2 regions of the Peribacillus sp. NPDC096622 genome follow, and region 2 is predicted to be linked to the other one. Evidence: riboswitches for the same ligand, from Rfam matches in the RefSeq annotation. Region 2 holds a riboswitch; the other holds the start of a gene.

Region 1 (7,113 bases), on a different contig from region 2:
GCATGTCACGGACTTTTTAAGTCAATTGCTGGAACAAGGCTTAGTCAGCATCCATTCCTAGTATCATGAATCTTTAGTCTAGGAGGCTAAAACTATGAATATCGTAAAGAAAGCTCAGACTTTTCTTCGATTAGATTTCAAGATAAAGCTGCTGTATATCGAAGCCTTTTTACAATTAGGCAGGGCCCGTTACCTTAAAAGCATTTCCTTTTCAAAAGTCGCCCCAACACTTGGTGAACAGATGAAAGAGTCATCATATGAATTAAATATAGAGGATAAAGAGATTTTAGCAAATGTATCGCAGGCTATAAATATTATGAGCCGCTACACCATATGGGAAAGCCAGTGTCTTGTAAAGGCAATGGCGGCTATGAAGATGCTGGAAAAACGTGAGATTGATAGCACTCTTTATTTAGGGACAGCCAAAGGTGATAATGGAGGGCTCATTGCACATGCTTGGCTGCGCAGTGGACCTTTTTACATAATGGGAGCTGAAGTGATGGATAGGTTCACTGTTGTTTCTAAGTTCTCTAAAGAGAACGTAATTAAAGGTCTGAAAGAACAAGAATCTAGTTAATCTGATAACATTCTATTTGAACCAAATAAAACCTTTCACCAGGAGTCCACGCGTCACTAACCCCACATATACTCATTTATATCTTCATTAAATAATAATTTTAGAAAAGTGATAGCCAATTCCTTTCCTTCCATTTTCGCGCTTTACCACATGTAACATGGAGGAAAACGGTTAAATATGGCCTGTAAATGGAGGATATGGTAATGAAGCATCTTTTACTTTTTACGAAACAAATACATGATTATTCGGGGAAAATATTATATATCAATCTTATTTGTATGATTTTAATAGGCTTTTTAGAAGGCGTAGGAATTTTCTTATTGATCCCATTGATTGGATTGAGCGGTGTAATGGACATAAACACGGATGACGTTCCTTTCTTAAGCTGGATTAATGGATTATTCACAGGAATTCCGGAAACCCTCAGTCTTTTATTAATACTTGGTGTTTATGTGATATTAATGGTCGGACAAAGTGTATTTAAGCGGAATCAAACAATCTTGGGAGTTAAAATCCAACAAGGTTTTGTTAGAAAGTTAAGGGATGAGGCGTATGGCAGTCTGCTGCAGGTCAATTGGGGATTTTACTTAAAAAAGAGGAAATCCGATATTATCAACATCATGACAAATGAAACCTTCAATGTAAGTGCAGGGATAAATTTATTTTTACAGTTTATATCTTCTCTTATTTTTACTTTGATTCAAATCGGAATAGCTTTTTATTTATCTGTTCCAATGACGAGTTTTATCATAGCCTTTGGGGGCATTCTCATTTTTTCGTCACGGAAATTTGTGAAAAAGTCTCAGTCTATTGGAAAGGAAACCTTTCAGCTTACACAAACCTATTTAGCGGGCATGACTGATCATCTCAACGGAATGAAAGATATCAAAAGTAATTCACTAGAGGACTCTCATTTGAATTGGTTTCTGTCTTTAAGTGAGAGAATGGAAAAAAACAGAATCAAGTTAACGACTTTAAATACGACGTCCCAAATGATCTTCAAAATTGTATCTTCCGTCTTAATTGCCATTTTTGTGTTTTTTTCGATAAAGATGTTCTTGGCCCAGCCAGCTCAACTAATGCTGATAATGGTTATTTTTTCAAGGTTATGGCCAAGGTTTACTAGCATTCAATCAAATTTAGAGCAAATAGGATCTACGCTTCCATCTTTTAAAGCGTTGTCGGATTTACAAAACGAATGTAGAGCTGCAAGAGAGTTATATGAATCCGATTATAAAAATATCATGCCTATTGAAATTAAACGAGGGTTGGATTGCCGTAATGTTTATTTTAGTTATGATCAAAAAGAGAGCACATATGCCCTGAAAAATATAAGCATACACATTCCCTCTAACTGTATGACCGCTATTGTAGGACGATCAGGTGCAGGGAAAAGCACCTTAATAGATATATTAATGGGATTGAATCACCCTAATAGGGGCGAAGTCAGAATAGATAATGTTCCCCTTACTAATGACCGATTATTATCACTGCGGAGGTCCATAAGTTATATCCCGCAAGATCCATTTCTCTTTAATGCAACAATAAGGGAAAATTTGCTGATCATTGACCCTGATGCAAGTGAGAAATCCATATGGGAGTCTTTGGAGTTCGCGGCAGCTGATGAGTTTGTCAGTAAGCTTCCACAAGGTCTGGATACACTCATTGGTGACCGGGGTGTCCGACTGTCAGGAGGGGAAAGGCAGCGTCTAGTGTTAGCCAGAGCGATCTTACGTAAACCGGCCATCCTGGTATTGGATGAAGCGACGAGTGCTTTGGATACGGAGAACGAAGCGAAGATTCAATCCGCTATTGAAAGATTAAAAGGAAAAATGACCATCATCGTCATAGCTCACCGATTATCGACGATTCGCAATGCCGATCAAGTGCTGGTCATGGATCAGGGAGAAATCATACAGGTCGGCGAATATAACAAGTTAGCGAATGAAAAAAGAGGAATGTTTAGCAGTTTATTAGGTATCCAAATGGAATCAAGTGTGTAAATATTTACGAGAGTTTACGAACAGTCAGGTTACAGCCCATCTTATGGTTTGTAATGCTGGCTTTTTTTCTTGAGGAGAATTAATAAAACTGAATTAATTATTCGGAAGTTATTTTTTCAGAATAGTAAATGGGAGTTAATTTGAGCGGTGATATCTCTATTTTATATAAAAGTGTTTTAAAGAAAACGCAATATAACAGCGTTTTTCCATTGTGATGTCATTTTTTGATGAAAGATGCTGAAAAATGACATAAAAAAACGAATAATATTATGAGCTATTATTACGTTTTTAAGTATAATTAACATTAATATAGTTTTAATTAAGGGGAAATGTTTTAGGGCAAGATTGTTTATTTAGTACCATGGAAATAGGATTCAAGAGATTTATTAATCTTGGTTAATAATAATGTGAAATATTATTGAGAAAATTAAACCTATTGAAAAATAGGGACGCAAAATTACAGGTCTAAGGCTACATGCTAAGACGGCTGTATTACCACAAGTTGGGTGGGATTTATCATGGAAGCTAACAATGAACGGGAAGAATGGGTTTATCTAATTTTAGAGGCTAAAAATCTAGGATTATCTATTGAAGATGTGCGGAAGTTCATAAAAGGAAAATGAAATATCAGGGGATAAAAATTATGTTAGAGGAGGCTGTTATACAGTCTTCTTTTTTTGTTTCCATTCCCGGAAATTACAAAGGTATCTAAAATAAAGAACATGGTGATAATAATAAAATTGCAACCTAATTGAGAGGGATTCTTATTATGGATGGTCTTAATGCTTTTATAAAGGGATTAATATGGGGAACTTTATTCAGTATACCACTATGGTTGTCATTTATTGGTTGGATAAAAATAATAATGACTATTATCAAGTAAGCGCTTAATAAATTAGATAAATAAAATGATATCTAGGCAGGATTTAACAGGATGATGATAGAATTTAGTTATTATACATAGTGCGTTAGTCGTAACTTTCTTTGAAATTAAGAAATATATCCTATAAAAAAATAGTTAATAATACTTAAGGATTTTTGGTTATGTGCCGATACTAATTATAGAGATCAAGCAAAGGGACTTCGCAAAGGCGATGTCAGATAGCAGCCATCAAAATATAAGGAGATTATTTGATGACAAAAAACAAATTTATTACGTTCGAGGAAGTTTATGAAAAGAAACAGAGAAGCAAGAAAATTTTTATAGGGACTTATATTACTATTACTTTAGTATTGATTTCATTAATGACTTATTTTATGGGACAAGCATAATATGGAGTGTCGAGGGGCTGAGGAATCGGCCTTTTTTTGTTTTCTTTAAATCACATAAATAATTTAGTTTTACTAGTATTCCTTTCTACTAATGTTTAGTAATTGTTAATTTTCTGTGAATTCTCTATTGCTAAACGAGTTTCCTCTTGCCAATCCCTACTATATATGTGATTATCAAATAAGTGAGCTATATTCCTTATTTTTGAAAAAAGGATTAGGACAACAGTATGAATGGTGGCTCAATTATATATTGGAGTGGAAATTTCAAATGGATTTTTTTGATATTTTAAAAGACACTTTTGCAAAAGGAGAGTCTGGTCAGGATATTACAGTAAATGAACTTGTGGAAGAGATTAAGGAGAAATTAAGCGGGATCATTGAAGAACCTGGTAGTATATGATTCGTAGATACTTCGTCACAATCTTATTGATTTTGGGTGATTGGAAACTAACCGGTGGCCGTACCCCTTTATGGCAGGATGCCATGCTGGACATGTTTGGCGTTTGCTAGGAAGCTTCTTTTCTTGTTTCGATGAAGAAGCCGCCATTGAATCTGAAGAACTCATAGGGCTACATATTATGAAGGAGCATGTCTATAACATGCTTCTTTTTTGTTGTTTATGAATGATAACCTGTGTTGCGCGAGGAGAAAAAGTAAGAACCTAATAAATATTTTACACAGTATATAGATTTGTAGACTGATTAATAAAGTAAAGAACTGGGGTCTGGATTAGGTTGGGAGGCAGCATAAACTAGCCTATGAAATACCAGAGTTACACAGGTCTTCATTTCTCGCTATGGGATGTTTATTTTGGAACAAAATTGCTATGTCGTAAAGGAAAAAGGCGAATGGTGTTTGCTATGGGATTAGTTAGAATAGATTCCTCTCCTTTTTCAGGCTCAAGTTCGTTTTATTGAAAAGGGAGAGGCGATGCTCTCATGTAATGGCGAAAAGAGTTACTTCTCATGAAACATATTTCATTCTTGAACGGTCACTGATGGCTTTCAGAATAAACATTTTGTCCTGTTTGCTTAGCATAGCCCAGCTGCCTGCTTTGATTTTCATTTAAATCCACTCCTTTTGTTTAAGATCATTTATTATAGTTGATGAATGATGGTTGATGGAATTCCGGGTCCAAAGAATAATTAGTGTCAAGTGATGATAGGGGCAAGGGGAAGATGGAATTGTCAGCTCATATTAGATTATACCGTCTTTTTATGCCTAATAAACAACAAATATTCCAACAAATCTCTACAATTGGTGTTCGTTTTTTGTCAGAATATTGGATGTGGAAAATGAAAAAGCTGTCAGGATGCGGGTCCGGACAGCTCTTACATTTTTTCTTATTTGATGGATAATTGTTCTTTTAATTCGGATTGAACCTTTTCTTTTTCTTCATCCGACACAATATTATAGTAGACTCCGTCGATTTTCGTTCCATTTCCTGGAATGGTTGCTTGGGTTATGCTTTTGCTTGCGTCCCTGTAGTTCTTTTGGATGTCCATCATGTCATCAAACGTCAAATTCGTTTGGATATTTTTACTTAATGCATCGAAAACATCATCATATTTTGTCAGCGATGAAAGGCTAGCGCCTTCCTTGATGACGGCCTCGATGATGGCACGTTGTCTGGATTGACGGCCATAATCACCGTTAGGATCTTCATACCTCATTCGCGAATATTTAAGTGCATCTTCTCCATTAAGATTAATGCTTCCCTTTGCAAAATGGACGCCTTCATAAGTGAAGTCCAAATCGTTTTGCACGGTCACGCCGCCGACTGCGTCAACGATATCCTTAAAGCCTTCCATATTGATCTTCATATAATAGTCGATTGGGATATCCAGGAAGTTTTCAACGGTATCCATGGACATTTTCGCGCCCCCGAAGGCAAATGCATGGTTGATTTTATCTTGTGTCCCATGACCGACGATCTCCGTCCGTGTATCACGCGGAATGCTTAGCATTTTGACCGATTTGTTTTGTGGATTGACTGTCAAGACGATCATTGTATCTGAACGGCCTTTGTCGCCATCACGTTCATCGACACCGAGCATGAGCATTGAGAAGGGCTCCTGATCTGAGAGTGCAAGGTCTTTCGTTCGTTTATCCGTGGTACGGTCTATTGGTGTATGCATCGTGTCAACGGTTTTTGTCAGTGAATTCCATACGGAGTAAGCAAAGGCTCCTCCAGCTAGTATAAAAAGTAGGACAATTATACCAACTATCTTCAGCCATGTCCGTTTCTTTTTCTTCTTTTTTTCATGTCTCATAGTTTACTTCCTTCCTCTTTTTGTAACCACTTCATCTATTATATTTAATTTCATAGTAAAAGAATAGTATATTTTGCTATTTTATAATACCTTTGGCATATTTTAGTGAAACTTAACTAGAATAATTCTTCATTTAAAGTTTTTTGCTAAAGGAGTGGCTGATCGGAAAATCTCCACTTCTCTGGTTATTGGTTGTGCAATTTGGCCTAGTGTTTATTTCTTTTTTAGATTACAGATAATTGTTGCATAGCTTTTTTTATATTGCGCTTGGGTAATCATGATCTTACAGCCAGCTTTACTGCCCTTGATGTTTGAAGTGGGGAAGATTTAGGGGGTGTTAGGGGCCAATGGATAATTCATTCGGATTAACGATGGTGAGATCATCTCCAAGGAAACTGTCGAGGGTCTTCGTGAATCTAGTGGGAAATCAGTAGTCGGTTGGCTAAAGGGAAATCATAGCTAAATGAAGGAATAATAAAATAGCTTCGGAAAAGATTCCGATGCAAGGAGAAAAAAACTTTGAATCTAATAAATTTGACCAAGTAAAATGGATTCCTAAAAATTTCCGAATGAATGAATGAATTTTTACTTCAAAATGGGTGATAAGCAAAGTCCCTATTAGAAAGAAGGCGCATATATATGCAATACGGATATCCCTAAAGAATTAATAAATAAATATTGGAGGCTAAAGCATAAATGGAATATTTAACTGAAAGTTCATCATACGACGAAAGTAATTCAACGGAAAGTTCATCATACGAAAGTGATTCAGCGGAAAGCTCATCGGTCGAGGGCGATTCAGCGGAAAGCTCATCGTACGAAAGCGATTCAACGGAAAGCTCATCGGTCGAGGGCGATTCAGCGGAAAGCTTATCGTACGAAAGCGATTCAACGGAAAGCGCAGCGGTCGAGGGCGATTCAACGGAAAGCTCATCCGACGAGGGTGATTCAACGGAGAGCTTATCAGAAGATGAAAGTAGTTCAACTG
Region 2 (7,113 bases):
AACCTTCCGACAATTGTTTCATTATTTCGACATATTTCATGATGTGTTTCTAAAAGGAACCGGAGGGGTATTGTAGAATCTAACTGTATAGTCTTAATTTAAGGAGGACTCACTTTATGAATTACAACGTACGCGGTGAAAACATTGAGGTAACTCCAGCAATTCGAGAATACGTCGAAAAGAAAATTGGCAAGTTAGAACGATATTTTAACAATACACCAGATGCAAATGTGTTAGTCAATTTAAAAGTGAACAATAATACATCAAAGGTCGAAGTGACGATTCCCATGCAGAATTTGGTTCTTCGAGCTGAAGAGGAAAATGCGGATATGTATGCTGCCATTGACTTGATCAATGATAAGCTTGAACGCCAAATTCGTAAACATAAAACGAAGGTCAATCGCAAGTTCCGAAACAATCTATCGACTACACCGGATGCATTCGCCTTCAATACGGAAGTTGACGAAGTGTTGGATGAATTCGAAGACGATAATGATATTGAAGTGGTCCGCAATAAGCGCTTTGATTTAAAGCCAATGGACAGTGAAGAAGCGATTTTACAAATGAATATGCTTGGTCACAGTTTCTTCGTTTACACGAATGCGGATACTAATACAACAAACGTAGTGTACCGCCGAAAAGATGGACGCTATGGATTGATTGAACCTAGTTAATTATTATTCTAAGATCAAAAGCACAGCCCAGCCTCTGGGTTGTGCTTTTTAAATGCATGTTGATAGAATCCGTTTGAAAAGTAAAAAAATGATTGCTTCTTTTTTCTCTGAAAAACCCAAAAGTTCATTTAAAAGAACAAAATTTGTTCATTATTAAGATAAATAGTTAATTTTACCTATTCAAATACCCCTTTCTTTTGCACTATACTCGAATTGTTAGTTCTTTAAAGAGAACGACTGGTTATTTATAAAAAACAATTTGATCAAGGTGCAGAGGGGTTGGATTATTTGTATCGAAAGAATTGCCATACTTGCCATAGGGCTTCTTTTAGCAGTGCGGAATATGGAAAGTGGCTTTGCCCGACCTGCGGTGGGGACTTAACTGCGCAAAAAGCCCTCGATGCATTTACAATTGAGAGAATCAATACACCACAACGAAGTATTAAGATGAGCAATATTTGCTCTTATATGAAAAAAAGAGATTGAATCCTACAAAATCACTTGGAATTAGAATTTTCCCAATATTGTAATATTTTGTCGGATGAAAGTTTTTGCATTTATGTGGATTACCGACATAAAATAGCAATATATGGAGTGTCTATCCGTTATAATATGAATATAGGTAATGTATTTGGTAATAAATACCACGACAAAGGCAAACTCATTGAAAAATAAGGGCGCAAAGGCACAGGTCTAAGGTCCTGGTGACTATGATGGCTGGTCTGCCTGAAATACAAGAGTATTTTAGGAGGTAGAAGAGGTGGCTAATGTGGAAATGGATCAAGAATGGGTGAAATTGATTTCTGAAGCAAGGAGCTTGGGTTTCAAAAAAGAGGAAATCAGTGCTTTTTTTAAAAGGGAAAGCCTTGAGGCAACATTTGAGGAGAACGATGGAAAATAGGTTCCGAACAAATTTGAGAACATCCCTATAAACAGTGGTTCGCTTCATTTACTGTTTATAGGGTTCATTCTTCCTTGAGATTCTTGTGAGCCTAGCTTATTCAAACTGTATTCTTCAGGATTATGTAGGTAAACTAGTGCACTGCCACTCTACTCTTCTTTATCTTTTCTCCATTTATTAAACTCGATGAACTCCCTGAATTGTTGTTTAGAAACACCCGAATTCATGGCTTCCTCAACGATTTTCATCCAGTCATTGTCCAAGGTTTCCTTATTTGGTGCATCGTAAAGCAGGGCATCAACAGGGATATTAAGTACGGCGGAGATTTTTTCAAGAAATTGAATAGAAGGATTCGTTTGTAAGTTCCGCTCGAGCGAACTTAAATAAGACTTTGCCACACCGGCTTTATCGGCAAGTTCAGTCATTGACATTTTCTTTTCTTCTCGCAGTTTTTTTACACGTTCACCAATCATCAATACCACCTCGAAACATGTTCTATTTATCTTCCGCTAATAAGTTTCGGCAAGCCCACCTTATCATTCAAAACATGACGCCTGTAAGGTTGGATTACCTTGACATGCTATCTCTAGAGAGGAAACAGCATCTAGTGATGGAAGGTTATGGATAATTCCCATTTGCATATGGAGATAGTGGGGAGTTTGCAACATATGTTTTATACTTCCTCCTATTTTAACAGTTTTACTCCTCATTTATCCATTGTTTTTCGCAAGAATTGAATTCCGGTCTATACCAGGGAAGTGACATGAAGTTGTACCTCTATGATAGAAGTGGTAAAATTAAGCGTGCATTAGTAATAATAGAAGGTGTGTTTCTTCTTACTTATATGAATTTTGTCATTGAACGATCATTACCATAATAGAGGAGCGTTATTGAATGCTTAATATATTAAATAAAGTTTTTGATCCGAATAAGCGAGAAATCAAACGTTTAGAAAAAATCGCCGATCAGGTCGAAGCGCTGGCTGATGAGACTGCTGCGCTATCGGATGAACAGTTGCGTGCCAAAACGGATGAGTTTAAAGAGCGTTATCAAAATGGGGAAACCGTTGATGATTTGCTTGTCGAGGCTTTTGCGGTTGCGCGTGAAGGGGCAAAGCGTGCTCTGGGCTTATATCCTTACCGTGTTCAAATCATGGGTGGGGCATCCCTTCATGATGGAAATATCTCCGAGATGAAAACAGGGGAAGGTAAAACCTTAACATCCACAATGCCGGTTTATTTAAACGCGATTACCGGTAAAGGTGTACATGTCGTTACTGTCAATGAATACTTGGCACACCGTGATGCCACCGAGATGGGTGTATTGTATGATTTCCTCGGTTTGACCGTGGGATTGAATTTGAACAGTCATTCTAAAGAAGAAAAGCAGGCGGCGTACAATGCCGACATTACGTACAGTACGAATAATGAGTTAGGTTTTGATTATCTTCGTGACAATATGGTGTTATATAAAGAACAAATGGTACAGCGTCCGCTGCACTTCGCGGTCATCGATGAGGTCGATTCGATTTTGATTGATGAGGCGAGAACGCCATTGATCATCTCCGGTTCGGCACAAAAATCGGCTCAGCTTTACATCCAGGCCAATGCGTTTGTGAAAACCTTAAAAAAAGAAACGGACTACACATATGATGAAAAGACAAAAGGTGTTCAGCTGACGGAAGATGGGATGAATCGAGCTGAAAGAGCGTTTAATATCGATAATTTATTCGATATTAGTCACGTTACTTTGAATCATCATATCAATCAGGCGTTAAAGGCTCATGTTTCCATGCATTTGGATGTGGATTATGTTGTCCAGGAAGGCGAGATAGTCATCGTTGACCAATTCACTGGCCGTTTGATGAAAGGCCGCCGTTACAGTGAAGGTCTCCACCAGGCGATCGAAGCGAAAGAAGGACTTGAAATCCAAAATGAAAGCATGACTCTTGCGACGATTACATTCCAGAACTATTTCAGGATGTATGAAAAACTTTCAGGTATGACCGGTACAGCCAAAACGGAAGAAGAGGAATTCCGCAATATTTATAATATGAATGTCATTGCAATCCCGACAAACAGGAATATCATTAGGGATGACAGGGCAGATCTTATATACGCGACAACTGATGGGAAATTCAAGGCTGTTGTGGAAGACATCGCCGAACGTTATACAAAGGGTCAGCCTGTGCTTGTCGGTACGGTTGCCATCGAAACATCTGAAGTCATATCTGCCTATTTATCCAAAAAAGGAATCCCTCATGATGTTTTGAATGCCAAGAACCATGAGCGTGAAGCGGAAATCATTGCGAATGCAGGTAATCAAGGCTCAGTTACGATCGCTACGAACATGGCAGGACGCGGTACGGACATCAAGCTTGGTGAAGGTGTCAAGGAGCTTGGGGGCCTTGCTGTAATCGGCACGGAACGTCATGAAAGCAGGCGTATAGATAACCAGCTGCGTGGTCGGTCCGGCCGTCAGGGAGATCCAGGGGTCACTCAATTCTATTTATCAATGGAAGATGAATTGATGCGCCGCTTCGGTTCGGATAACATGAAAAACATGATGGCGCGCCTTGGTATGGATGATTCCCAGCCAATTCAAAGTAAAATGGTGACGAGGGCCGTTGAATCCGCACAGAAACGGGTCGAAGGCAATAACTTCGATTCACGTAAGCAATTACTGCAGTATGATGATGTTCTCCGTCAACAACGGGAAATTATCTATAAACAGCGTTTCGATGTCATGGAAAGTGAAAACTTACGTGAAATCGTCGAAACGATGATTACGGCATCCATCCAGCGAAATGTAGTCGCGTTTGCACCAATGGGCGATGAGGAAGGCTGGAATTTACAAGGCCTTGTCGATTACCTGAATGGTAACCTATTCAATGAAGGTTCAATCACTGTAGCTGATTTGGACGGGAAAAACGAATCGGAATTGGTTGAGTTCATTTTAGCAAAAGTGAAAGAAGGCTATGACCAAAAAGAAGAAGAACTATCTGAAGAACAAATGCGTGAATTCGAAAAAGTAATCGTTCTTCGTGCAGTCGATAGTAAGTGGATGGACCATATTGATGCAATGGAGCAATTGCGTCAAGGGATCCACCTTCGTGCATATGGCCAGATCGATCCGCTTCGTGAATATCAATCTGAAGGTTTCGCAATGTTTGAAGCCATGATTGCTTCAATGGAAGATGAAGTCGCCAAATACATCATGAAGGCTGAAATTCGTAACAATTTGGAACGTAAGGAAGTCATAAAAGGACAAGCGGTCAATCCGAAGGAAGAAGACGGGGGAAAAGTGAAAAAAGCCCCTGCCCGTAAAAAAGAAAATGTTGGAAGAAACGCGTTATGCCCATGCGGAAGCGGTAAAAAATATAAGAATTGCCATGGCAGTTTAGGCTAAAGTTAGGTGTATAATGAATATGGGACGGTTAAGTCTAAGGCTTGCCGCCTCTTTTCATGTTTAGTTTGCATATAGTTTGAAGAGGTTTATTTGTAATGAAGGGAATCCCTCTTCAGGGATTTTTTTTAACATACTTAATGAGGTGAAGAGAAATGGAATTAGCAGAAATAAGAAATGAACTTGAACGGACAGCGCAACGATTAACGGACTTTAGGGGGTCTCTTTGACTTAGATGAAAAAGAGGCACGAATCGCACAGCTTGAAAATGAGATGACACATCCCGATTTTTGGAATGATCAACAAAAAGCACAAACTGTCATCAATGAAACGAATGCTTTGAAAGAACAAGTCAATCGATTGTCCGAACTGAATGAATCATATGAAAATCTGGATTTGACATATGAATTAGTGAAAGAGGAGAATGATCAAGAGCTTTTGGCTGAGCTGGAAGAAGAAATCACGGTTCTTGCACAAAAGATGAATGACTTTGAACTTCAACTTTTACTAAGTGAAGAATATGACTCGAAAAATGCCATTCTTGAATTGCATCCTGGTGCAGGCGGAACTGAGTCCCAGGATTGGGGTTCCATGCTGTTGCGCATGTATACAAGATGGGGTGAAAAAAGAGGCTTTAAAGTGGAAACCCTTGATTACCTTCCAGGTGATGAAGCTGGAATCAAGAGTGTCACTTTAATCATCAAAGGCCATAACGCCTATGGTTATTTAAAAGCGGAAAAAGGGGTACACCGTCTTGTCCGTATTTCTCCTTTCGATTCCTCAGGGAGACGCCACACTTCATTCGTTTCATGTGAAGTCATGCCGGAATTCGATGAGACCATCAATATAGAAGTACGTACGGAAGATTTGAAAATCGATACGTACCGGGCAAGTGGTGCAGGTGGTCAGCATATCAATACAACGGACTCGGCGGTCCGGATCACCCATATACCTACGAACACCGTGGTAACGTGCCAAAACGAGAGATCTCAAATCAAAAACAAGGCCCAGGCCATGAATATGCTGAAAGCCAAATTATATCAACGTGAAATTGAACAGCAACAAGCGGAATTGGATGAAATCCGCGGTGAGCAAAAGGAAATTGGCTGGGGAAGCCAAATTCGTTCTTATGTTTTCCATCCGTATTCCATGGTTAAAGATCACCGTACTGGTGCGGAGACCGGAAACTTGGGAGCTGTCATGGATGGGGATATCGATATGTTCATTGATGCGTACTTGCGTTCAAAACTATAAGCTCAGCCAGTCGGACCGTTTTTCCCGGTCCGGCTTTTTTTATGATTTCCTTTTTAACGAATCTTGGCTGACATTTACAGGATTGAAAAGGGATGCTCTGCCTCGTTCGGCCAATACTAGATAATAATGATGGTTCGAGGAGACTTATGCAAAATGAAGAGAAGATATCGGGAGCAGAGGCACCCTTTCATTCAAAAGTTAACGGAGTATGGACTGGTGATTGTCGGTTCGTCCATAATTGCCATTGGTTTTAATGTATTTTTACTGCCTAACCAGGTCGCATCCGGAGGGGTCAGCGGGATTAGCACGATTCTCGATTCAACTCTCGGTTGGGAGCCGGCTTACGTTCTTTGGGGTTTTAATATCCCTTTGTTCATTGCGGGGCTTATTATCCTCGGAAGGCATTTCGGAGCCAAAAGCCTGATTGGAACCTTGTTTCTACCTTTAGTGGTATTTCTGACAAAGGATTGGGATGCATGGACGAATGATGCATTGCTTGGTTCCATTTGCGGGGGTATGATGGTCGGGCTTGGGCTGGGGATCGTCTTTCGCGGCAAGGGTTCCACGGGGGGTACCGATTTGGCGGCACAGATTTTCCATAAGTATACCCATCTGTCATTGGGGACCTGTGTGGCTATCATTGATGGAATCATCGTTTTAAGTGCTGCCATCGTTTTTGATATTGAAAAAGGGCTTTATGCATTGATTGGATTGTATGTGACAAGCAAGACGATCGACCTCGTCCAGATTGGATTGAACCGTTCGAAGATGTCACTAATCATCACGAATAAAGAAATGGAAGTAAGGGATGCTATCATACATGAGCTGGACCGGGGTGTAACAGGCATATCCGGGTATGGCGGCTATACGGATGATACT

Evidence for each region. Region 2 has a riboswitch for cyclic di-GMP ahead of ACIQYG_RS04845 (anti-repressor SinI family protein). Riboswitches for the same ligand answer to the same signal wherever they lie in the genome.
Region 1: it holds a riboswitch for cyclic di-GMP, as region 2 does, so the genes downstream of both, ACIQYG_RS01235 (anti-repressor SinI family protein) here and ACIQYG_RS04845 (anti-repressor SinI family protein) in region 2, are expected to answer to the same signal.

The regions. Positions count from the first base shown of each region.
Region 1 is NZ_JBIWES010000001.1:257,558-264,670, reverse strand. It holds gene ACIQYG_RS01250 (lasso peptide biosynthesis PqqD family chaperone) at 1-61, shown strand, start outside; gene ACIQYG_RS01245 (lasso peptide biosynthesis B2 protein) at 95-577, shown strand; gene ACIQYG_RS01240 (ABC transporter ATP-binding protein) at 781-2,580, shown strand; cyclic di-GMP riboswitch class I at 2,997-3,080, shown strand; gene ACIQYG_RS01235 (anti-repressor SinI family protein) at 3,099-3,203, shown strand; gene ACIQYG_RS01230 (YwzD family small protein) at 4,121-4,252, shown strand; gene tagU (polyisoprenyl-teichoic acid--peptidoglycan teichoic acid transferase TagU) at 5,196-6,125, opposite strand; gene ACIQYG_RS01220 (hypothetical protein) at 6,822-7,113, shown strand, end outside.
Region 2 is NZ_JBIWES010000002.1:303,243-310,355, forward strand. It holds gene hpf (ribosome hibernation-promoting factor, HPF/YfiA family) at 117-674, shown strand; cyclic di-GMP riboswitch class I at 1,319-1,404, shown strand; gene ACIQYG_RS04845 (anti-repressor SinI family protein) at 1,435-1,575, shown strand; gene ACIQYG_RS04850 (helix-turn-helix domain-containing protein) at 1,725-2,048, opposite strand; gene secA (preprotein translocase subunit SecA) at 2,470-4,983, shown strand; one part of gene prfB (peptide chain release factor 2) at 5,136-5,198, shown strand; one part of gene prfB (peptide chain release factor 2) at 5,200-6,234, shown strand; gene ACIQYG_RS04865 (YitT family protein) at 6,388-7,113, shown strand, end outside.